One region of the Streptomyces sp. NPDC033131 genome, then DNA from elsewhere that is predicted to be linked to it. Evidence: riboswitches for the same ligand, from Rfam matches in the RefSeq annotation. Region 1 holds a riboswitch; each other region holds the start of a gene.
The links. Region 1 has a riboswitch for cyclic di-AMP ahead of ACZ5XS_RS28465 (M23 family metallopeptidase). Riboswitches for the same ligand answer to the same signal wherever they lie in the genome.

Region 1 (7,323 bases):
GCACTCCGCCGAGGACTTCGCCGCCGAGCTGGAGCGCTGCGGCGCAACCCTCGACGCGCACGCCGACCATCCCGGCGTACGGCTCTCCCTCGAAGTCCCGGTCTCGCGTCTGGAGAAGGCGCTGGGCCTGCTCTCCGACGCCCTCAGGGCGCCCGCGTTCGCGGACAGCGAGGTCGAGCGGCTGGTGCGCAACCGCCTCGACGAGATCCCGCACGAGCTGGCCAACCCGTCCCGGCGGGCCGCCAAGGAGCTCTCCAAGGAGCTCTTCCCGGCGACCTCGCGCATGTCGCGCCCGCGCCAGGGCACCGAGGAGACCGTCGAGAACATCGACTCCGCGGCCGTGCGCGGCTTCTACGAGAAGCACGTCCGCCCCGCCACCGCCACCGTCGTGGTCGTCGGCGACCTCACCGGAATCGACCTCGACGCGCTGCTCGGTGACACCCTCGGCTCCTGGACCGGCTCCTCAGCCGAGCCCCGCCCCGTGCCGCCGGTGACCGCCGACGACGCCGGCCGGGTCGTCATCGTGGACCGCCCCGGCGCCGTCCAGACGCAGCTGCTCATCGGCCGTATCGGACCCGACCGGCACGACCGCGTGTGGCCCGCCCAGGTGCTCGGCACGTACTGCCTGGGCGGCACCCTCACCTCCCGCCTGGACCGCGTCCTGCGCGAGGAGAAGGGCTACACCTACGGTGTGCGGGCGTTCGGGCAGGTCATGCGCTCCGCTCCGGACGGTACGGGTGCCGCGATGCTCGCCATCAGCGGCTCCGTCGACACTCCGAACACCGGACCCGCCCTCGAGGACCTGTGGACGGTGCTGCGCACCCTCGCCGCCGAGGGGCTCACCGACGCCGAGCGCGACGTCGCCGTGCAGAACCTCGTCGGGGTGGCCCCGCTGAAGTACGAGACGGCGGCGGCGGTGGCGAGCACGCTGGCCGACCAGGTCGAGCAGCACCTGCCGGACGACTTCCAGGCGACGCTGTACCAGCAGCTCGCCGCGACGGGCACCGTCGAGGCCACCGCGGCGGCCGTGAGCGCCTTCCCGGTCGACCGGCTGGTGACCGTCCTCGTCGGGGACGCGGCGCAGATCAAGGAGCCCGTGCAGGCCCTCGGCATCGGCGAGGTCACCGTCGTGTCCGCGGAGTAGCCGCCCGCGCGCAGTGGAGGCGGCGCACGCGCGCGGCCAGGGGCCCTGGTGACTGAAGAGTCGCCAGGGTCCCCGCATGTCCGAATTGAGGGAGAGGTTGCCTGTCTGCCCTGTGGCATGCGCTACAAAAGCCGTGATCCGTTTGGGGATTGAAAGTTGCCGCGTTTAGCGTCATGCGGGCTGTTCGTCAGGCAGTGCGCCGCAGCCGCGGCACCGGACAGTCATCGCCGAGTCCCCGCATGGCGCGAGCCAGGGGAGCCGGGGACCCAAACCATAAGTCCCTGGGGTGAATCGGACGCCCGCGCGTATCGCGAGGGGGTCCGTAGGAGACCTTCCTGCTCCGAACCCGTCAGCTAACCCGGTAGGCGAGAAGGAAGGAAAGGACCAGCCACCACATGGCGTTCACCTGCGCCACCGGGAAGCACCGGCGTCCCAGTCGGATGAAGCGCACCACCGCCCGTGCCGCCGGCGTCGCGGCCCTCGCCACCACCGGCGTCATCGGCACCCTGGCCGCCCCCGCGCTCGCCGCCGAACCGGCCGTAGAGAAGACCGGTCTCACCCCCGTCATCACCATCGGCGACTCGGTCGCCGACCAGATCGACGCCCAGGCGGCCGCCCAGAAGCAGGCCGCCGAAGAGGCGGAGGCGCAGCGGCAGGCCGAGGAGGCCGCGCGCACGAAGGCGGCCGCCGCTGCCAAGCAGGCCCTCGCCGAGGCCAAGCAGGCGCGCGAGGTCGAGGAGCGTGCCGCCCGCGAGGCCGAGCGCAAGCGCCTCAACTCCTACGTCTCCCCGATCTCCGGCTCGTACATCTCGACCGGCTACAAGGCCGGCGGTGGCGTCTGGTCCTCCGGCAGCCACACCGGCGTCGACTTCCATGCCGCGAGCGGCACCTCCGTCCACGCGGTCGGCTCCGGCACGGTCGTCGAGGCGGGCTGGGGCGGGTCGTACGGCAACAACGTCGTGATCAAGATGAACGACGGCACCTACACCCAGTACGGTCACCTGTCGTCCCTCGCCGTCTCCGTCGGTCAGTCGGTCACCCCGGGCCAGCAGATAGGCCTCTCGGGCGCCACCGGCAACGTCACCGGGCCGCACCTGCACTTCGAGGCCCGCACGACCCCGGAGTACGGCTCGGACATGGACCCCGTCGCCTACCTCCGCTCGCACGGTGTGAACGTCTGACGCCCGCACGGCGTGATCGTCCGACGCCCGCGCCCGTGATCGTCTGACGACCACGGCTCCGCGTCCCGAAGCCCCGGTTCACCGAGCCGGGGCTTTCGGTGTATCGGACGCCCGTCTGTCCAAAAAATATCCATGGATTCCGGCCCGCCATCGGAAATTCCCGCTGATTGCAATAGAGTCGCTGAACACACGTCAATCGTCGACGTTTCACGGGGATTAAAGCGGAGGTCGGTCATGCGTATTCCGGCGCACTCGGTATGCACGGCGATCCGGGACGACATCGTCGCGGGTGTCTACGAGCGCGGCAGCCGGCTCACCGAGGAACTGCTCGCGCGCCGCTACGGCGTCTCGCGCGTCCCCGTACGGGAGGCCCTGCGCACGCTGGAGGCGGAGGGCTTCGTGGTGACCCGGCGGCACGCGGGCGCGTGCGTCGCGGAACCCACCGAGCAGGAGGGTGCCGACCTGCTGGAGATGCGCATGCTCCTGGAGCCGCTCGGCGCCTCGCGGGCCGCCCAGCGGCGCACCGAGGCCCATCTCAAGGTGCTGCGCGGGCTGGTGCGGCTGGGCCAGGAGCGGGCCAGGCGGGGCAACAGCGAGGATCTGCGCTCTCTCGGGAGCTGGTTCCACGAGACGCTCGCACAGGCTTCCGGCAGCGCCGCGATGACCTCGATGCTGACCCAGCTGCGTCACAAGATCGCCTGGATGTACGCGGTGGAGGCGCCGGCCAACCCCGTCGAGTCGTGGGCGGAGCACGGCGCGATCGTGGACGCGGTGGCGCGCGGCGACAGCGAACGTGCGCGGGCGCTCACGGCGCTGCACACGGAGCGCGCGACGACGGCGCACCGGCTGCGATTCGCCGGCGGCGCAGAGCGGCCGGACCGTGTGAGGAACTCGCAACATCCCGTAAACATGACGGGCCTGCGGCATTAACACGAGCACCGTATACAAAGAGCAGATAATTCGCGGGGGATTATTTCTGCTGCCCGTCAACGGGAAATGCGAAGGGCTCGCCCGATAATTCGGACGAGCCCTTCGCCGTACCCTTTAATCGGATGCTCAGACGGTCTCGGGAAGCTCCTCGAGCCCCTCGGAGACCAGCTTCGCCAGACGGTCGAGGGCCACGTCCGCGCCCTCGGCGTCGGAGGCGAGGACGATCTCCTCGCCGCCCTGGGCGCCCAGACCGAGGACGGCCAGCATGGAGGCCGCGTTGACGGGGTTGCCGTCGGCCTTGGAGATCGTCACCGGGATACCTGCGGCCGTGGCGGCCCGGACGAAGATGGAAGCGGGGCGGGCGTGGAGACCCTCGGCCCAGCCGACGTTGACGCGGCGCTCAGCCATGTGATGCTGCCCTTCGGTGTATCAGGTTGTCTAGACCAGTTTCCCACATCGTGAAGCATGCCCGGAGCGGTCCTTCGTCCCGCCCCGGTGTGTCGTCGGACCGCGGCCTCGGTCCGGCTGACGTCCTCCACAGACTGCCTCGCGCCGTTGTCGTACGCGAGCCGTACTCTGGGGCCCATGCAGACCTCGTCGGACCGGCACGAGTACCCCGCCCACTGGGAAGCCGACGTGGTGCTGCGCGACGGCGGGACCGCGCGCATCCGGCCCATCACCGTCGATGATGCCGATCGCCTCGTCAGCTTCTACGAGCAGGTGTCGGACGAGTCGAAGTACTACCGCTTCTTCGCGCCCTACCCTCGTCTGTCCGCCAAGGACGTCCACCGCTTCACGCACCACGACTTTGTGGACCGGGTGGGACTCGCGGCCACCATCGGCGGCGAGTTCATCGCCACCGTACGCTACGACCGCATCGGCGCCGGGGGCATGCCCGCCTCGGCCCCGGCCGACGAGGCCGAGGTCGCCTTCCTGGTCCAGGACGCGCACCAGGGGCGCGGAGTCGCCTCCGCCCTCCTCGAACACATCGGGGCCGTCGCACGCGAGCGGGGCATCCGCCGCTTCGCCGCCGAGGTGCTGCCCGCCAACACCAAGATGATCAAGGTGTTCCGGGACGCCGGATACACCCAGAAGCGCAGCTTCGAGGACGGCGTCGTCCGCCTGGAGTTCGACCTGGAGCCGACGGACCGCTCGCTCGCCGTGCAGTACGCGCGCGAACAGCGCGCCGAGGGGCGGTCCGTGCAGCGGCTGCTCATGCCCGGGTCCGTCGCCGTGGTCGGCGTCGGCCGTACGCCCGGCGGCGTGGGCCGCAGCGTCCTCGACAACCTCAGGGACGCCGGGTTCACCGGCCGGCTGCACGCCGTGAACAAGGCACTGCCCGAAGGGCAGAAGGAACTCGCAGGGGTGCCCGCCCACCGGTCGGTTCGGGATATCGACGGGCCGGTCGACCTCGTGGTCGTCGCCGTTCCCGCGGAGCACGTCCCAGAAGTCGTCGAGGAGTGCGGCACGCACGGTGTGCAGGGGCTGGTCGTGCTCTCGGCCGGGTACGCCGAGAGCGGGCCCGAGGGGCGCGAGCGGCAGCGTGAACTCGTCCGGCACGCGCGCGCGTACGGCATGCGGATCATCGGACCGAACGCCTTCGGCATCATCAACACGTCGGCGGACGTACGACTGAACGCCTCGCTGGCTCCCCGGATGCCCCGGCCGGGCCGGATCGGGCTGTTCTCCCAGTCCGGCGCGATCGGCATCGCCCTGCTGTCCCGACTGCACCGGCGCGGGGGCGGGGTCACCGGGGTCACCGGCGTGTCGACGTTCGTGTCGTCCGGCAACCGGGCGGACGTCTCCGGCAACGACGTCCTTCAGTACTGGTACGACGACCCCGACACCGACGTGGCGTTGATGTACCTGGAGTCCATCGGCAACCCGCGCAAGTTCACGCGCCTCGCACGGCGTACGGCGGCCGCGAAGCCGCTGGTCGTGGTGCAGGGCGCCCGGCACGGCGGAGCGGCCCCGCAGGGGCATACGGTACGGGCGACGCGGTTGCCGCACGCCACGGTGTCCGCGCTGCTGCGGCAGGCCGGGGTGATCCGGGTCGACACGATCACCGAGCTGGTCGACGTGGGGCTGCTGCTCGCGCGCCAGCCGCTGCCCGCGGGAGCGCGGGTGGCGATCCTCGGGAACTCCGAGTCGCTGGGGCTGCTGACGTACGACGCGTGCCTTGCCGAGGGACTCAGGCCGTTGCCGCCGCTGGACCTGACGACGGCGGCGTCGCCGGAGGACTTCCACGGGGCGTTGTCCAGGGCGTTGGCGGACGACGCGTGCGACGCCGTCGTGGTCACCGCGATACCGGCGGTGGGGGAGGGGTATCCCGGCGACGCCGCGTTGGCGGAGGCGCTGAGATCGGCGGCCGAGCGGGTGCCCGGGAAGCCGGTCATGGTGGTGCACGTGGAGCTCGGAGGGCTGGCGGAGGCGTTGTCGGCCGCGGCGAGCACCGCACCCCGGGCGAGCTCGCCGGCGACCGCCGCCGTCGGCCGTGACCACCCCTTCCGCGCATTGGACCGACTGGCCACGAAGGCGGCGGACGACACGCCAGCTCCCGAGAGCTGCTCCCGCCTCATTCCCGCCTACCCCGCGGCCGAACGCGCCGTCCGGGCCCTCGGTGAAGCCGTCAAGTACGCCCAGTGGCGGCGGGACGCCGCCGAGCCCGGCAAGGTGCCCGAGTTCGAGGACATCGACGAGAAGGGGGCCGCCGAACTGATCGGAGGGCTCCTTGCGCGCGGGCAGGGGCTCACCCTCGGTACCGAGGAGACCTGCGAGCTGCTCGGGAAGTACGGCCTGCGCGTCCACCGTGCACTGCCGGCACCCACCCCCGACGACGCCGTCGCCGCCGCCCGCACCCTCGGCTACCCGGTCGCCCTCAAGGCCACCGCCCCGCACCTGCGACACCGCGCCGACCTGGGCGGCGTACGTCTGGATCTCGCGGACGAGGAGCAACTGCGCCGGGCCTACGCCGAGTTGACCGAGTCGTTCGGGAAGCCGGAGGAGCTGCGGCCGGTGGTGCAGGGGATGGCGCCCCGCGGAGTCGACACCGTTGTCAGGGCCGTCATCGACCCGGCGGCGGGCGCCGTACTGTCGTTCGGGCTCGCCGGAGCAGCCTCGCAGCTGCTCGGGGACATCGCGCACCGGCTGGTTCCGGTCACCGACCGGGAGGCGACCTCGTTGGTCAGGTCTATCCGGACGGCGCCACTCCTCTTCGGCTGGCGGGGCTCGGCCCCCGTCGACACCCCTGCCCTGGAGGAACTGCTGCTGCGCGTGTCACGGCTGGTCGACGACCATCCGGAGGTCGTCGCGGTCACCCTGGAGCCGGTCGTCGTCGCCCCGCGCGGGCTGAGCGTCCTCGGTGCTTCCGTGCGGCTCGCGCCGCCGCCGGCCCGCGACGACCTCGGCCCGAGGACGCTTCCGGCGTACTGAGGCGTACCGCAGCCGACGGAGACCGCCGCGAGCGTGCCGCGCAGTCAGTGGCTCCCCGTAGGATGGACGTCATGGCCAAGACCAGTACGACGACCCAGGGGCTGCGAGCGGCGATCGAACGCAGCGGCTACTACCCGGCCCTCGTGGCCGAGGCGGTGGAGGCCGCCGTGGGCGGCGACACCATCCGGTCGTACCTGGTCCACCAGGAGACGACGTTCGACCAGAACGAGGTGCGGCGGCATGTGACCGTCCTCGTCCTCACCGAGACCCGCTTCATCGTCAGCCACACCGACGAGCAGGCCGCGGACACCACCTCCCCGACGCCCTACGCCACCACCTCCACCGAATCCGTGAAGCTCGGCCGGATCTCGTCGGTGGTGATCAGCCGCGTGGTCGCCAACCCGGAGCAGTACGTGCCGGGCACGCCGCCCCGGGAGGTCGTGCTGACCATCGGCTGGGGCGCTGTCTCCCGCATCGACCTGGAGCCCGCCGCCTGCGGCGACCCCAACTGCGAGGCCGACCACGGCTACACCGGCAGCTCGACGGCCGACGACCTGAGCCTGCGCGTGAGCGAGGCCGGGGACGGCCCGGAGACGGTGCGCCAGGCGCTCGTCTTCGCGCAGGCCATCTCCGAGG
Region 2 (7,323 bases), on a different contig from region 1:
AGAGCAGCCGCGTCGACACGAAGACACCGTGGCTGCGCGAGGTCACGTCGACACAGACGGCATAGCCGCAGGGCGGGGATCATTCATACGATCGCACTGCACCTCTCCGCCCTGTGGATAACTGATCGCCTCGTCGGCGGCGTGCGTTAGCTTCGAATCGTGAACGCAACCAGCCCCGAAGCCGCCACCGGCCGCATCGTCCTCCTCACCACCAGCCACCGCGTCGCGCCCGGCCTGCTGTCCTGGCCCGCCTGGCAGGCACTGCACGCCGCCGACCGGGTGCTGTGCGCGGACGGCGCGCACCCGCAGCTGCCCTACCTGCGCGAGGCGGGCATAGCGGTCGACCAGGCGTCGCCGACCGCCGAGGAACTGGTCGACGCCTGCGCCGGAGGGCGGACGGTGGTCGTGGTCGCCACCGGTGAGGGGGAGCCGGCCCTCACGGACGGCCTGGCACGCCTCGCGGGCTCCGGCCGCGTCCACATGCCCGACCTGGAGTTGCTCCCGGCCTCCTACGACCTGCCGGGCGCCCGCCTCCTCGACCTCGTCCAGGTCATGGACCGCATCCGCGCCGAGTGCCCCTGGTCGTCCCAGCAGACCCACAAGGGCCTGGCGAAGTACGGCATCGAGGAGGCGTACGAACTCGTCGAGGCCATCGAGGAGGGCGACCGCGACGAACTGCGCGAGGAACTGGGCGACGTCCTGCTCCAGGTCGTCTTCCACTCCCGTATCGCGGAGGAGGACCCCGACGCCCCCTTCTCCGTCGACGATGTCGCCGGCGGCATCGTCACCAAGCTCATCCACCGCCACCCGCACGTCTTCGGCGACGAGACGGCCACGACCCCCGAGGAGGTCAAGGAGCACTGGCTGCGCACCAAGGCGATAGAGAAGCAGCGGGAGTCGGTGACGGACGGTGTCCCCCTCGGCCAGCCCGGCCTCGCCCTTGCGGCGAAGCTGGCGTCGAGAGTGCGCACGGCCGGTCTGGAAGTCCCGCTGCCCCCGACCGAGGGCATCGGCTACGACCTGCTCGCCCTGGCGGTGCGGGCGGAGGCGGAGGGCGTGGACCCGGAGGCGGCACTGCGCGTCGCCGCACGGGCGTACCGGGACGCGGTTCGGGCTGCTGAAGGGCTCGGCGACTAGCCCCGACGCCTCCTCGGGATTCGTACCGGCCCACGGGGCTGCTGCCGCGAAAGCAGGCGGCCGGGGCGGCCGGGGCAGCCACGGCAGCCCAGGAAGCAGAGGAAGGCAAGGAACAAACGCACAAGGCCCCTCCGCCCACCCCACCGGCCTCCCGAAGCGCTGCCCGGCCCCCAAGCCCAACCCTCCCCCCGGCGTCCCCCGCCGTCTCTCCGGCGTCCCCCCGCCGTCTCTCCGGATACCGTCAAGGAGTGACCGACCAGCCCGCCCCCTCGGACTCTGCCCCGGAACTCTTCACCTGGGAGTTCGCGACGGATCCCTACCCCGCCTACGCATGGCTGCGTGAGAACGCCCCCGTGCACAGAACCAGACTCCCCAGCGGCGTGGAGGCCTGGCTGGTCACCCGGTACGTGGACGCCAAGCAGGCCCTCGCCGACCCGCGTCTGTCGAAGAATCCGGCGCATCACGACGAGCCCGCCCACGCCAAGGGCAAGACCGGCATCCCCGGTGAGCGCAAGGCCGAGCTGATGACCCATCTGCTCAACATCGACCCGCCGGACCACACGAGGCTCCGTCGGCTCGTCTCCAAGGCGTTCACCCCCAGACGCGTCGCCGAGTTCGCCGACCGGGTTCAGGAACTCACCGACCACCTCATCGACCAGTTCGCCGAGAAGGGCAGCGCCGACCTCATCCACGAGTTCGCCTTCCCCCTGCCCATCTACGCGATCTGCGACCTGCTCGGCGTCCCCCGCGAGGACCAGGACGACTTCCGGGACTGGGCGGGAATGATGATCCGTCACGGCGGAGGGCCTAGGGGCGGTGTGGCGCGGTCGGTGAAGAAGATGCGGGGCTATCTCGCCGAGCTCATCCACCGCAAGCGGGAGGCGCTCCCGGAGACCGCAGCCCCCGGCGAGGACCTCATCTCCGGCCTCATCCGCGCCTCCGACCACGGCGAGCACCTTTCGGAGAACGAGGCCGCGGCCATGGCCTTCATCCTTCTGTTCGCCGGGTTCGAGACCACTGTCAACCTCATAGGCAACGGCACGTACGCCCTCCTCACCCACCCCGAGCAGCGAGACCGGCTCCAGAAGTCCCTCGCCGCCGGTGAACGGGGTCTGCTGGAGACCGGGGTGGAGGAACTGCTCCGCTACGACGGCCCCGTCGAGCTCGCCACGTGGCGGTTCGCGACCCAGCCGCTCAAGGTCGGTGGGCAGGACATCACGGCCGGCGACCCCGTTCTCGTCGTACTCGCCGCCGCGGACCGGGATCCGGAGCGGTTCGCCGATCCGGACACCCTCGACCTGTCCCGCCGTGACAACCAGCACCTCGGATACGGCCACGGCATCCACTACTGCCTGGGCGCGCCCCTCGCCCGCCTGGAGGGCCAGACCGCCCTCGCGACGCTCCTGACGCGTCTTCCGGACTTGCAACTCGAGGTGGAACCGGCTGATTTGCGGTGGCGGGGCGGTCTCATCATGCGCGGGCTGAGGACGTTGCCCGTCACGTTCACGCCGCGTGCCTGACTCCTCTCACCTGCGTAAAGGTGACGCGCCCTCAACTCTGTGACTTTCACGTGATCTACGCGGCATTAACTTGTGACAAGTGTTCGACTGCCTATACGTTCACGGATCAATGCGGCACCGAGCCTCACCCGCCGCGTTGATCACCGTTGTCTCGTGAAAGGTTTCCGCATGCTCTCCGGGAACGGCCGTCATCGTCGCCCCCGCCAGGCTCCGGCCATTCTCGTGGCGGCCGGAGTGACGGGCTCCGCCATCGCGATCCCGCTTCTCGGCGCCACCGGTGCGAGCGCGGCGACCGGCACCACGTGGGACCAGGTGGCGAACTGCGAGACGGGTGGGTCCTGGAGCGAGAACGACGGCGACGGGTACTTCGGCGGGCTCCACATCGCCCAGGAGGACTGGGAGCGGTACGGCGGTCTCGACTTCGCCTCGCGTGCCGACCAGGCCAGCCGCAACCAGCAGATAGCGGTCGCCGAGAAGATTCTCGCGGACAAGGGCGTCGGCTACTGGTCCACCTGCGGACTGCTCAACGGGCTCAGCAAGGACTCCGCGGCGGCCGACGTCGACACGGGCGTGGCGGACGGCGCGACGTCGGACAGTAGCGAATCACCCGACTCGCCCGGCTTGTCGGACTCGTCCGAATCTTCGGCGGACTCGTCGGCGGGCGCGCCCTCGGACGTGTCGGCGTCGCCCACCCCGTCCAGCTCCGGCGCCCGGTCGGACGGTTCCGGCAAGACCGGCAAAACAGACAGATCCGACTCGTCGTCCGATGCGGGCTCGGGTCCCGGCGACGCGCAGAACTCACAGGGTTCCGACAGCTCCTCCACGGGCGAGACGAAGCTGGACGACTCGGACAAGTCCTGGCAGGAGGGCGGCTCTTCGGCCCTCGTGGACACCGGCTCCCTCAGTGCCGGCCGGCACCGCGGCGGCAGTGCCGACGAGGCCGCCGCCGACAGCGGCGCCGACGAGGCCGGCAGCGGCACCTCGACGGGCCGTCACGCCGTTCGCGCCGACTCGTACACCGTCCGCGTCGGAGACACCCTCGCGTCCATCGCCGACTCCCTTGGTCTCCAGGGCGGGTGGCGTGAGCTCTACGCCGAGAACAAGCAGGCGATCGGCGTCGACCCGAGCGTCATCGTGCCCGGTCAGACCCTCTCTCTCGGTGTCGAATCGGGCGAAAACTAACGGGAGTTCACGTCACACTTCGCGCTGAATGTCCGTTTTGGCGAAAGTGTGGGATGACTCTCAGAAGCCTTGATCGTCTTTGAAATTCCGCGGATCGCGTGTCTACCGTCGTGACCGCTCGCCAACACGAGCCCCGGCTGCCGCAACGCCGAATCCTGCCAGCGGCCGTACGGGAACAGTCGTCGCGTCAAGCGCCGTAGGCAGGAGCGGGGGACCCAAGGTAAGTGCCGGGACCAGCAGTTGAGCTGGGTCCGGCTTGGGGTGAAGCCGTGCCGCGCACGAACAGTGCGCAGCACGGCCGGGCAACTCAACCGGCCCGAACCCGACAGCTCACCTCGCAGGCGTCGGTGAGGGGATCCACCATGCTGTTTTCCAGCAAGGGCAAGCACCGCCGCCCGTCCAAGGCCACTCGTGCCATCGCCATCGCCGGTGTCACCGGCGCCGCCGTCGCCGCCCCGCTGATGGCGGCCGGCAGCGCCTCCGCCGCCACGGCCTCCGAGTGGGACACCGTCGCCCAGTGCGAGTCCGGCGGCAACTGGTCCATCAACACCGGCAACGGCTACTACGGCGGTCTGCAGTTCTCCGCCTCCACCTGGGCCGCGTACGGCGGCACGCAGTACGCCGCGCAGGCCAACCAGGCCTCCAAGTCCCAGCAGATCGCCGTCGCCGAGAAGGTCCTCGCCTCCCAGGGCAAGGGCGCCTGGCCGCACTGCGGCGTGAACCTGTCGAGCTCCGCCTACAACGGCAGCACCGACACCACGTCGAACAGCTCCAGCGGCTCGAGCAGCGACTCCTCGGAGACCTCGACCCGTTCCTCGGAGCAGCAGGCGTCCCGTTCCGCGGACCGTCCGGCCGCGAAGAAGACCGTCACCACCCCGACCGGCAAGAAGGTCAAGAAGGGTGACGGCGAGTACAAGGTCGCCAAGGGCGACACCCTCAGCTCGATCGCCGAGGAGAACGACGTCAAGGGCGGCTGGGCGAAGCTGTTCGAGCTGAACAAGGACATCGTCGAGGACGCCAACCTCATCTACCCGGGCCAGCAGCTGCACCTGAAGTGACACGCGGCTCGTAGTCGAACCACAGGGCCCTCCCAGGCGTGGCCTCCACAGTGGAGGCACGTGAGGGCCACCCCCGTCCCCACGGGCTCCCCGCTCCGGTGCGTCTTCCCCCGTACGCACCGGGGCGGGGCTCTTTCATGCGGGGTTCAGGCGGGGTCCGTGCGGGTCCATGGGTGCCGGTGCGGATCTCATGCGGGGTTTCATGCGGGGTTTCGTGCGGGTTTCCGCACACGTTGCACCGGACTCTTTGTTCCGTTCGGAAACAATTTACTCTCGGTTCTGTCCATCGGGTGGTCGACGGGCTGGCCGATCGCCCGGAGCCGGTTAGGCTCGTCTCGCAGTGCCCACCGCGGTCCTGCCAGCCCGCGTCACATTGAAGAAGGAGATGCTCGTGCCGTCCATCGACGTCGTCGTAGCCCGGGAAATCCTGGACTCCCGAGGCAACCCCACGGTCGAGGTCGAGGTCGGCCTCGACGACGGCAGCACGGGTCGTGCCGCCGTTCCGTCCGGCGCCTCCACGGGTGCCTTCGAGGCCATCGAGCTCCGCGACGGTGACCCGAACCGCTACCACGGCAAGGGTGTCGAGAAGGCCGTCCTCGCCGTCATCGAGCAGATCGGCCCGGAGCTCGTCGGCTACGACGCCACCGAGCAGCGCCTGATCGACCAGGCGATGTTCGACCTGGACGCCACCGACAACAAGGGCTCGCTCGGCGCCAACGCCATCCTCGGCGTCTCCCTCGCCGTCGCCCACGCCGCCTCCGAGGCCAGCGACCTCCCCCTCTTCCGCTACCTGGGCGGTCCGAACGCGCACCTGCTGCCCGTTCCGATGATGAACATCCTGAACGGCGGCTCGCACGCCGACTCCAACGTGGACATCCAGGAGTTCATGATCGCCCCGATCGGCGCGGAGTCCTTCTCCGAGTCGCTGCGCTGGGGCACCGAGGTCTACCACACCCTCAAGAAGGTGCTGAAGGCCAAGGGCCTGTCCACCGGCCTCGGCGACGAGGGCGGCTTCGCCCCGAACCTCGGCTCCAACCGCGAGGCCCTCGACCTCATCCTCGAGGCCGTCAAGGAAGCCGGTTACACCCCCGGCGAGCAGATCGCCCTGGCCCTGGACGTCGCCGCCTCCGAGTTCTACAAGGACGGCGTCTACTCCTTCGAGGGCAAGGACCGTTCCGCCGCCGAGATGACGGAGTACTACGAGGAGCTCGTCGCGGCCTACCCGCTCGTCTCCATCGAGGACCCGCTGTTCGAGGACGACTGGGCCGGCTGGAAGGTCCTCACGGACAAGCTCGGCGACAAGGTGCAGATCGTCGGCGACGACCTGTTCGTCACCAACCCGGAGCGCCTGGCCCGCGGCATCGACGAGGGCGCCGCCAACGCCCTGCTCGTCAAGGTCAACCAGATCGGTTCGCTGACCGAGACCCTGGACGCCGTCGAGCTGGCCCAGCGCAGCGGCTTCAAGTGCATGATGTCCCACCGCTCCGGCGAGACCGAGGACGTCACCATCGCCGACCTCGCCGTCGCCACCAACTGCGGTCAGATCAAGACCGGCGCCCCGGCCCGCTCCGAGCGTGTCGCCAAGTACAACCAGCTGCTGCGCATCGAGGAGATCCTCGACGACGCCGCGGTGTACGCCGGCCGCAGCGCGTTCCCGCGGTTTCGTACCGCCTGACCAGTGGCCACAGCGCTCCGCACCTGCTGAGCACGGCAAGGCCTGACCCAAGCGGGGTCAAGGCCCAGCCAGTCGTACGTACGTCCCCGTACCCGGTCCCGTACCGTGTCCGGGGACGTACGTACGTGTGAGACGGGAGGCGGGGGACATGGCCGTGAAGGACCGGGACCGTTTCTCCACCGCGACCAGGATCAAGCTGCTCGGTGAGCAGACCGCGGCCCGTGTCTACCGCTCCCAGACCAAACGGCAGGCCCGCCGCTCCCGGCTCACCGGCCGGGCCGCGCTGCTCGCCATGGTGCTGTGCACGCTGATCGTGGCGCTCGCCTATCCCATAAGGCAGTACGTCTCCCAGCGCGCCGAGATCGCCGACGTGCGGCGCCAGCAGGAGCAGGCGCGGCAGCGGGTCGAGCAGCTGCGCGACCTCAAGGCGCGCTGGCAGGACGACGCGTACGCGGAGCAGCAGATCCGGCAGCGGCTGCACTACGTCATGCCGGGCGAGACTGGTTACATCGTCATCGACCCGAACGCGGCCCGGCAGTCGCGCGCCGACCTCGGCGCGGCCGACCGCCCCTGGTACGCGAACGTCTGGGACGGCGTCGACAAGTCCGACGCCTCCGACCAGTGAACCGACCGATGGAAAGACAGGCATGCAAACGCCCCCGCCGACCACCCCGCGCACCGAGCCCACCGACGCGGACGTCGAGGCCTTCAAACAGCAGCTCGGGCGTCCGCCGCGCGGTCTGCGCGCGAT
Region 3 (7,323 bases), on a different contig from region 1:
TACTGGCCCTTCGAGTCCCCGCTCGACGGCCGCGAGGAGTACCCCGTCGAGGGCGGCCCCCGCTTCGTCCGGCCCGCCCTGTCGGTGCGCACGGAGGAGGGGCGCGGCACCGAGTGGTCCTTCGAGGCGTACGAGCGTGCCGAGGAGGACGAGCTGCGGCTGCGGTTCCGCGACGGCGGGCTGGCGATCACGCTGCATTACCGGATGCGCCACGACGTCGTCGAGCGCTGGGTGACCCTGGACAACGACGGGCCGGCCCGGGAGCTCCTGCGCGCCGACTCCGCAGTGTGGACCCTGCCCGACCGCGACGGCTGGCGCCTGTCCCAGCTGCACGGCCGCTGGGCCGCGGAGTCCCGGCTCGTACGCTCCCCCCTGACCTACGGTGAGAAGGTCATCGGCAGCCGCCGTGGCCACACCGGACACCAGCACCTGCCCTGGGTGGCGCTCGACACCGACGCGACCGAGGAGCGCGGCGAGGTCTACGGCTGCGCCCTCGGCTGGTCCGGGTCCTGGCGGATCGCCGTGGCCCAACTCCCGGACGCGCGTGTGCAGATCACCGGCGGGGCCGGATACGACGACTCCGGCCTGCTGCGGCTGGCGGCGGGGGAGTCCTTCACGACGCCCGTCTTCGCCGGCCTGTTCAGCGACGGCGGCTTCGGCGGGGCGAGCCGCGCCTGGCACGCCTACCAGCGCGCGTATGTGATCCCGGACGCGGACCAGGACCGGCCGGTGCTGTTCAACTCCTGGGAGGCCACGGAGTTCGACATCTCCGAGGAGCAGCAGGGAGTGCTGGCGCGGCGGGCCGCGGCGATGGGCGTCGAGCTGTTCGTCGTCGACGACGGCTGGTTCGGGGCCCGCACCAGCGACCGCGCCGGGCTCGGCGACTGGCAGCCCAACCCCGACCGCTTCCCCGGCGGTCTCAAGCCGCTCGGCGACTACGTCCACGCCCTCGGTATGCAGTTCGGCATCTGGGTCGAGCCGGAGATGGTCAACCCGGACAGCGAGCTGTACCGGGCCCACCCGGACTGGGTGCAGTACCAGCCGGGACGAAAGCGGACGGAACTGCGCAATCAACTCGTCCTGAACCTCGCGCGCGAGGACGTCCAGGAATACCTCTGGGGGCAGCTCCACGAGCTCCTCTCCAGTGCCCCGATCGACTACGTGAAGTGGGACTTCAACCGCTGCTTCACCGACGCGGGCTGGCCCGGCGAGCCCGATCCGCAGCGCCTGTGGGTCGACCACGTGCACGCGCTGTACCGCCTGTTGGACCGGCTGCGGGCCGCCCACCCGGGCGTCGCCTTCGAGTCCTGCTCGGGCGGCGGCGGCCGCATCGACCTCGGTGTGATGAGCCGTACGGACCAGGTGTGGACCTCGGACAACACCGACCCGCTCGACCGGCTCGCCATCCAGCACGGCTTCAGCCAGATCCACCCCGCCCGGGTCATGGCCGCCTGGGTCACCGACAGCCCCAACACCCAGCTCAACGGCCGGGTCAGCTCGTTGCGTTTCCGCTTCGTGAGTGCCATGGCCGGGGTGCTCGGTGTCGGCGGAGACCTCGCCGAGTGGACCGAGGAGGAGCTCGCCGAGGCCCGTGACTGGGTGGATCTCTACAAGGAGATCCGCCCGCTCGTGCAGCGCGGCGACCTCCACCGGCTGCGGCCCCCGGAGGGCGGGCTGAGTGCGGTGCAGTACGTGCTGGGCGACGAGGCCGTCGTCCTGGCCTGGCTCCAGGCCCAGCGCCACGGCGAGCCCGTACCGGCGCTGCGCCTGCGAGGCCTCGACCCGTCGGCATCGTATGAATGCCGCGAAACGGGCGAAGTTCACCGAGGAGCCGTACTGCTGCATCACGGACTGCGGACAGGGCTGCGCGGTGACCTCGATGCGATGGTTCTCCGCCTCCGTCGCATCTAGGGCTTTCTGCCCGAATTGGCGCCTTCATTCCAACTCCATCTGGAATTAAGGCGCCTGGGGAGGCCGCACGTGAGGAGCGTCATATTCGTGACCGTGCGTCGCCCGTCATGTTCACGTAATCAACATGGTTCACAAGGGTGTTTGGTCAAAAGGCCAGTCCCCATTGCACTCAGTGTGACGGGGAATTCTCTCGGGTGACCAACAGAAACGCATTCAAACGCAACCACTTACTTGTCCCTTTGCGTCTTGGTCGCTTACGTTCACCTCCGATCCGGACGGACGCCCAATCCTGCCGCCGCCCGGAGCCCGCACACAATCACCCGTACACGGCAGGAGCGGGGGACCCACAGGTAGAACCGCCTGTTCCGGTCTCCGGAACGGCTAGGGGTTAAGTCGTACTTCGGTACGGCCGGGCATCTCCAGTCCGCACCCGACAGCTCACCTCGCAGGCGCCGGAGAGGAATTCGCCATGCCCGCGAAGGGTAAGCACCGCCGACCGAAGTCCCAGCGCTTCACTCGCTCCATCGCCGCCGCCGGAACGGGCGGCGCCGCACTTGCCCTCCCGCTTCTCGGGGCCACCGGCGCACACGCCGCCACTGCGCAGTCCGTCTCGGAAAAGGCCGTTGAGTCGTCCGTTCCGGCCACCGTGACAAAGGTGGCCGAAAAGGCGGCGGCCGAAAAGAAGGCCTCTGCGCAGACCGCGGGCACGAAGACGTACTCCGTGCAGACCGGTGACTATCTCGCGAAGATCGCGGACGAGCAGGATGTCAGCGGTGGCTGGAAGAAGCTCTACGCCGACAACCGTGAGGCCGTCGGCGACGATCCGTCGCTGATCCACCCCGGTCTGAAGCTCGCGATCGGCAAGAAGGCCACGACGAGCACGCCCAAGTCGACGGATCCCTCGGGCTCTTCGTCCTCTTCGTCGAAGTCCTCGAAGTCCTCGAAGTCCTCGAAGTCGTCGACTTCGGCTTCGTCGTCCGATTCGTCGGATTCGACCGCGTCGTCGAAGTCCTCTTCCTCCTCGGCGAAGACCGAGTCGGCCGCCCAGAGCGCCGACACCGCCGCCGCCCCCAGCGGCTTCAGCACCCCGGTGAGCGGTGCCGGCGTCGGCACCGCCTACCGCACGGCGGGCAGCATGTGGTCCAGCGGCTACCACACCGGCGTCGACTTCGTCGTCCCGACCGGCACCTCTTTGAAGGCGGTCGGCGCGGGCACCGTCGTCTCCGCGGGCTGGGGCGGCGCGTACGGCAACCAGGTCGTCGTCAGGCTCGCCGACGGCTACTACGCCCAGTACGCCCACCTGTCCTCGCTCTCCGTCTCCAGCGGCCAGTCGGTGACCGCCGGCCAGCAGCTCGGCCTCTCCGGCGCGACCGGCAACGTGACCGGCCCGCACCTGCACTTCGAGATCCGCACCACGCCGGACTACGGCTCGGACGTGGACCCGGTCGCCTACCTCCGCTCGAAGGGTGTCGCCGTCGGCTGACGCTCTTCTTCCGGCGCCCTGAGGGTGCCCCGCACGCCACCGAAGGCCGGACCCCGATCCCCGGGTCCGGCCTTCGGTGTGTCCGGCCTTCGGCGTGTCCGCCCTTCCTTGCCTTCCTTGCTCATGATCACTTCGTTGCGGTCTTGTGGCAGGGGTGCCCGGAGCGTCGACAGTGAGGGGAGTGAGAGGACACAGTGAACTCCGCAGCGGTGCAAGCGCTTTCTCCGTCTGTGCCGAAGTCCTCGATCACCCTCCCGGAAGGAGCAGCCTCCCGTGACGACCACGCGAAGAGCCTTCGGAGCTCTCACCGCGGGCGCCGCCCTGGCGGCCCTCGCCCCCGCGACCGACGCGAGCGCCACGCCTCGTCAACGCCGGCTGATCGCCCACGACGACTTCCGCCGCGGGCTCGGCCAGTGGGCGGTGGAACTCGAGAAGGGCGGCACCGTCACCGCCGCCCGCGGGATCCTGGAGGTCGACGTGCCCGCCGGCGCGACGGTCTGGTTCACGAAGCGGCTCGAAGGGCCGTACGTCCTGGAGTACACCGCCACGCCGGTGTCGGCGGGCGGGGTCAACGACCGGGTCTCCGACCTCAACAACTTCTGGAACGCCGTCGACGTCCGTTCCCCCGACGACCTCTTCGCCGTCCGGCGGGGCGGGGCGCTCGCGGAGTACGACTTCCTCAAGACGTACTACGCCGGCTACGGAGCCAACACCAACACCACGACCAGGCTGCGCCGCTACGTCGGAGAGGCGGGCGTCCGGCCGCTCGTGTTCGACTACTCCGAGCCGCTGCTCGTGCCCAACGAGCCGAACCGGGTCCGGATCGTCTCCGACGGTTCGCGCGTGAGGTGGTGGAACAACGGGCGGCTCGTCTTCGACTACAGCGATCCGGAGCCCTACACGAGCGGGCACTTCGCCTTCCGGACCACCTGGAGCCATTTCCGGATCAGCGGGTTCCGGGTATGGCGGTTGCCCACGCAACAGCGGTGAGAGCAGGGCTATTCCTGCTTTGACCAATCCTTGAAGAGTGGCTTATCTCACCGCCCGTCAACCCATTCCTACGGTCGCGTAGCTCACATCCCAAGGGGAATCATGGGCCGACGTGGCAGACGATTCGAAGAGTGACAACAGATCAGTGATCGGGTCGTACGTGGCGGTGGGGGACAGCTTCACCGAGGGCGTCGGCGACCCCGGCCCCGACGGGTCGTTCGTCGGCTGGGCCGACCGGTTCGCGGTCCTGCTCGCGGACCGGCGGCCCGAGGGCGACTTCAGGTACGCGAACCTCGCGGTCCGCGGGAAACTGCTCGACCAGGTGGTGGAGGACCAGCTTCCGCAGGCCCTCGAAGTGGCCCCGGACCTGGTCTCCTTCTGTGCCGGCGGCAACGACATCCTGCGGCCCGGCACCGACCCCGACGAGGTCGCCGAGCGTTTCGAGCGGGCGGTGGTCCAGCTCACCGCCGTCGCGGGCACGGTGATGGTGACGACCGGGTTCGACACCCGTGGCGTGCCCGTCCTCAAGCATCTGCGCGGCAAGATCGCGACCTACAACGGACATGTGCGGGCCATCGCCGACCGCCACGGCTGTCCGGTGCTCGACCTGTGGTCCCTGAAGACCATTCAGGACCGGCGGGCCTGGGACGGTGACCGGCTCCACCTGTCGGCGGACGGGCACACGCGCGTGGCGCTGCGCGCGGGGCAGGTCCTCGGCCTGGAGATCCCGGCCGACCCGGACCAGCCCTGGCCGCCGCTGCCGCCGCGCGGCACGCTCGAGGTCCGGCGGGACAACGTGCACTGGGCGCGCGAGTACCTGGTGCCGTGGATCGGCCGCCGGCTGCGCGGGGAGTCCTCCGGCGACCACGTGATCGCCAAGGGCCGACTGTCGCCGGACGACATCAAGACGCGGATCGCTTCGGTGGCGTGAGGGCGTGAGGGCGTGAGCCTGTGCGTGAGGGCTTGAGGGCTTGAGGGCTTGAGGGCTTGAGGGTGACCGGTGCGGCCGGCGTGCGGGGGCGCGGCCGGGCGCTCGGCTCATGCGGCCGCGGCGCGCCGGGGCGTGGTGGCCCACGCGGGCGGGGGCGTCGGTGCCCTACATCGTCAACGCCTCCCGGGCCAGCCCCAGTTCCCGGGCCAGCGCCTCGTCCACCCACTCCTGCGCCCGTGACCGCGAGACCGCGCCCGAGTACGACGTGAGCTGTACGGCGAGCCCGTCCAGCAGGGCCGTGAGGCGCAGGGCCGTGCCGCCCGGGTCGGGGCAGTGGAACTCACCCGCTGCCACGCCCTCGGCGATCACCTCGGCGAGGGCGGCCTTCCACCGCCGGTCGAGGTCACGGGTGACGTCCTGGAGCGCGGGCTCGCGCAGCGCGGCCGCCCAGCCCTCGATCCACAGCCGCCAGCCCTTGGCCGGGCCGGTCGGGGCGTACCAGCGCACCGCCGCCCGCAGCCGGCGCAGCGCCGTGGTGCGACGGCCCAGCAGCTTGCGCAGGCGGCCGAGGTCGTCCTCGGCCGCGTACGTGAACGCCGCGGCGACCAGCTTCTCCTTCGTGGAGAAGTGATAGAGCACCAGTGCGTTGCTCACGCCGAGCGCCGAGGCCACGTCGGCGATCCTTACCGCCGCCACGCCCCGCACCTCGATCTGCTCGATCGCGGCCCGCAACAGCTCCGCGCGCCGCTCCGCCACGCTCAACCGCACTCTCGCCACGCGGTCACCCTAATCCGTGGTGCCGTGGCGCGCCGGGGCGGAGGTCGTTTCCCGGCCGGGACGTCCATGGCCGGTCATGCCCCCCCCTGACAGGACCGCTCGCGCCGGGGAACGGGGGCCGCGCCTACCGGTACCACGCGAACCGTTCGGCGATCACCGGCAGGCGGTCCGCGACGATGGCGTGCGCTGCCGCCCGCGGGCTCGTTCCGTCCCGTTCCGCGCGGGTCAGCATCTGCTCGACCAGGGCGCGCATCGAGCGACGCGTGTGGGCGAAGGCCGCGTCCGCGCCGGCGTCGATGTCGCCGAACAGCGTCCACCACCACCAGGCGTTCGTCGCGGAGTTCACGACCACGTCCGGCAGGACGGTCACCCCGCGCGCGGACAGCAGCTCCTCCGCCTCGGGGAGGACCGGCATGTTGGCCGCCTCAATGATCCACCGGGCCGTGATCCGCTCCTGGTTCGTGGTGTCGACGGCGTACGAGACGGCCGCGGGCACCAGCACCTGTGCGCCCGCCGACAGCCAGGCGTCACCCGGCAGTTCGCGGTCGTCGGGGCGCAGCGCGGACCGGTCCACCGTGCCGTGGGCGTCCCGCGCCGCGAGCAGCGCCTCGACGTCGAGTCCCGCCGGGTTGGCGATCGTGCCCTTGATGTCGGCGACGGCCACGACGGTGAGCCCCGCGCGCGTGAGGAAGCGCGCGGTGGCCCCGCCCATGGTGCCCAGACCCTGCACGGCGACCCGCGTACCCGCGTAGGCCACACCGGCCCGGTCCAGGGCCGTCAGCGCCGACTCCGCGACCCCGCAGCCGCCGACCAGCTCGTCGAGCCCGATGCCGTCGACCTCCACCGCGAAGGCGTCCGCGAGCCGCCGCCGGGCCGTGACCTCGTCGTCGAGCAGCGGATACACCGCCTGGATCGAAGAGACGAGCCCCGCTTCCGAGGCCGCCCGGTCCACCAGGTCCTGGCTGAGGCCGAGGTCCTCGCCGGTGGTCCACAGGCTCTCGACGTACGGCCGCACGGCGCGCAGGTAGCGCACCAGGAGCTCGTACGCCCCCGGTTCCCGGGGGTCGCAGTCGATGCCGCCCTTGGCGCCGCCGAGGGGGATGTAGCGGCCGTCGGGGTTGTAGTGCAGCGCCTCCTTCATGGTCATGCCGCGGGCCAGCTGGGCGACCTCGTCCAGCGTGCATCCCGCACGCATGCGCAGCCCGCCGCTGGAGACGCCGCGCACCAGCCG

Region 2: it holds a riboswitch for cyclic di-AMP, as region 1 does, so the genes downstream of both, ACZ5XS_RS31635 (transglycosylase family protein) here and ACZ5XS_RS28465 (M23 family metallopeptidase) in region 1, are expected to answer to the same signal.
Region 3: it holds a riboswitch for cyclic di-AMP, as region 1 does, so the genes downstream of both, ACZ5XS_RS16545 (M23 family metallopeptidase) here and ACZ5XS_RS28465 (M23 family metallopeptidase) in region 1, are expected to answer to the same signal.

The regions. Positions count from the first base shown of each region.
Region 1 is NZ_JBVIPA010000025.1:117,079-124,401, forward strand. Features, by position in the region: gene ACZ5XS_RS28460 (M16 family metallopeptidase) at 1-1,144, shown strand, start outside; cyclic di-AMP (ydaO/yuaA leader) riboswitch at 1,360-1,526, shown strand; gene ACZ5XS_RS28465 (M23 family metallopeptidase) at 1,540-2,325, shown strand; gene ACZ5XS_RS28470 (GntR family transcriptional regulator) at 2,560-3,255, shown strand; gene ACZ5XS_RS28475 (HPr family phosphocarrier protein) at 3,382-3,663, opposite strand; gene ACZ5XS_RS28480 (bifunctional acetate--CoA ligase family protein/GNAT family N-acetyltransferase) at 3,841-6,687, shown strand; gene ACZ5XS_RS28485 (DUF5998 family protein) at 6,759-7,323, shown strand, end outside.
Region 2 is NZ_JBVIPA010000030.1:105,773-113,095, reverse strand. Features, by position in the region: gene ACZ5XS_RS31655 (SurA N-terminal domain-containing protein) at 1-65, shown strand, start outside; gene ACZ5XS_RS31650 (nucleoside triphosphate pyrophosphohydrolase) at 160-1,137, shown strand; gene ACZ5XS_RS31645 (cytochrome P450 family protein) at 1,386-2,657, shown strand; gene ACZ5XS_RS31640 (LysM peptidoglycan-binding domain-containing protein) at 2,826-3,839, shown strand; cyclic di-AMP (ydaO/yuaA leader) riboswitch at 4,022-4,198, shown strand; gene ACZ5XS_RS31635 (transglycosylase family protein) at 4,202-4,897, shown strand; gene eno (phosphopyruvate hydratase) at 5,289-6,572, shown strand; gene ACZ5XS_RS31625 (FtsB family cell division protein) at 6,721-7,197, shown strand; gene ACZ5XS_RS31620 (DUF501 domain-containing protein) at 7,220-7,323, shown strand, end outside.
Region 3 is NZ_JBVIPA010000011.1:79,219-86,541, reverse strand. Features, by position in the region: gene ACZ5XS_RS16550 (alpha-galactosidase) at 1-1,911, shown strand, start outside; cyclic di-AMP (ydaO/yuaA leader) riboswitch at 2,219-2,378, shown strand; gene ACZ5XS_RS16545 (M23 family metallopeptidase) at 2,381-3,394, shown strand; gene ACZ5XS_RS16540 (DUF6250 domain-containing protein) at 3,668-4,384, shown strand; gene ACZ5XS_RS16535 (SGNH/GDSL hydrolase family protein) at 4,530-5,315, shown strand; gene ACZ5XS_RS16530 (TetR/AcrR family transcriptional regulator) at 5,481-6,092, opposite strand; gene ACZ5XS_RS16525 (glutamate dehydrogenase) at 6,217-7,323, opposite strand, start outside.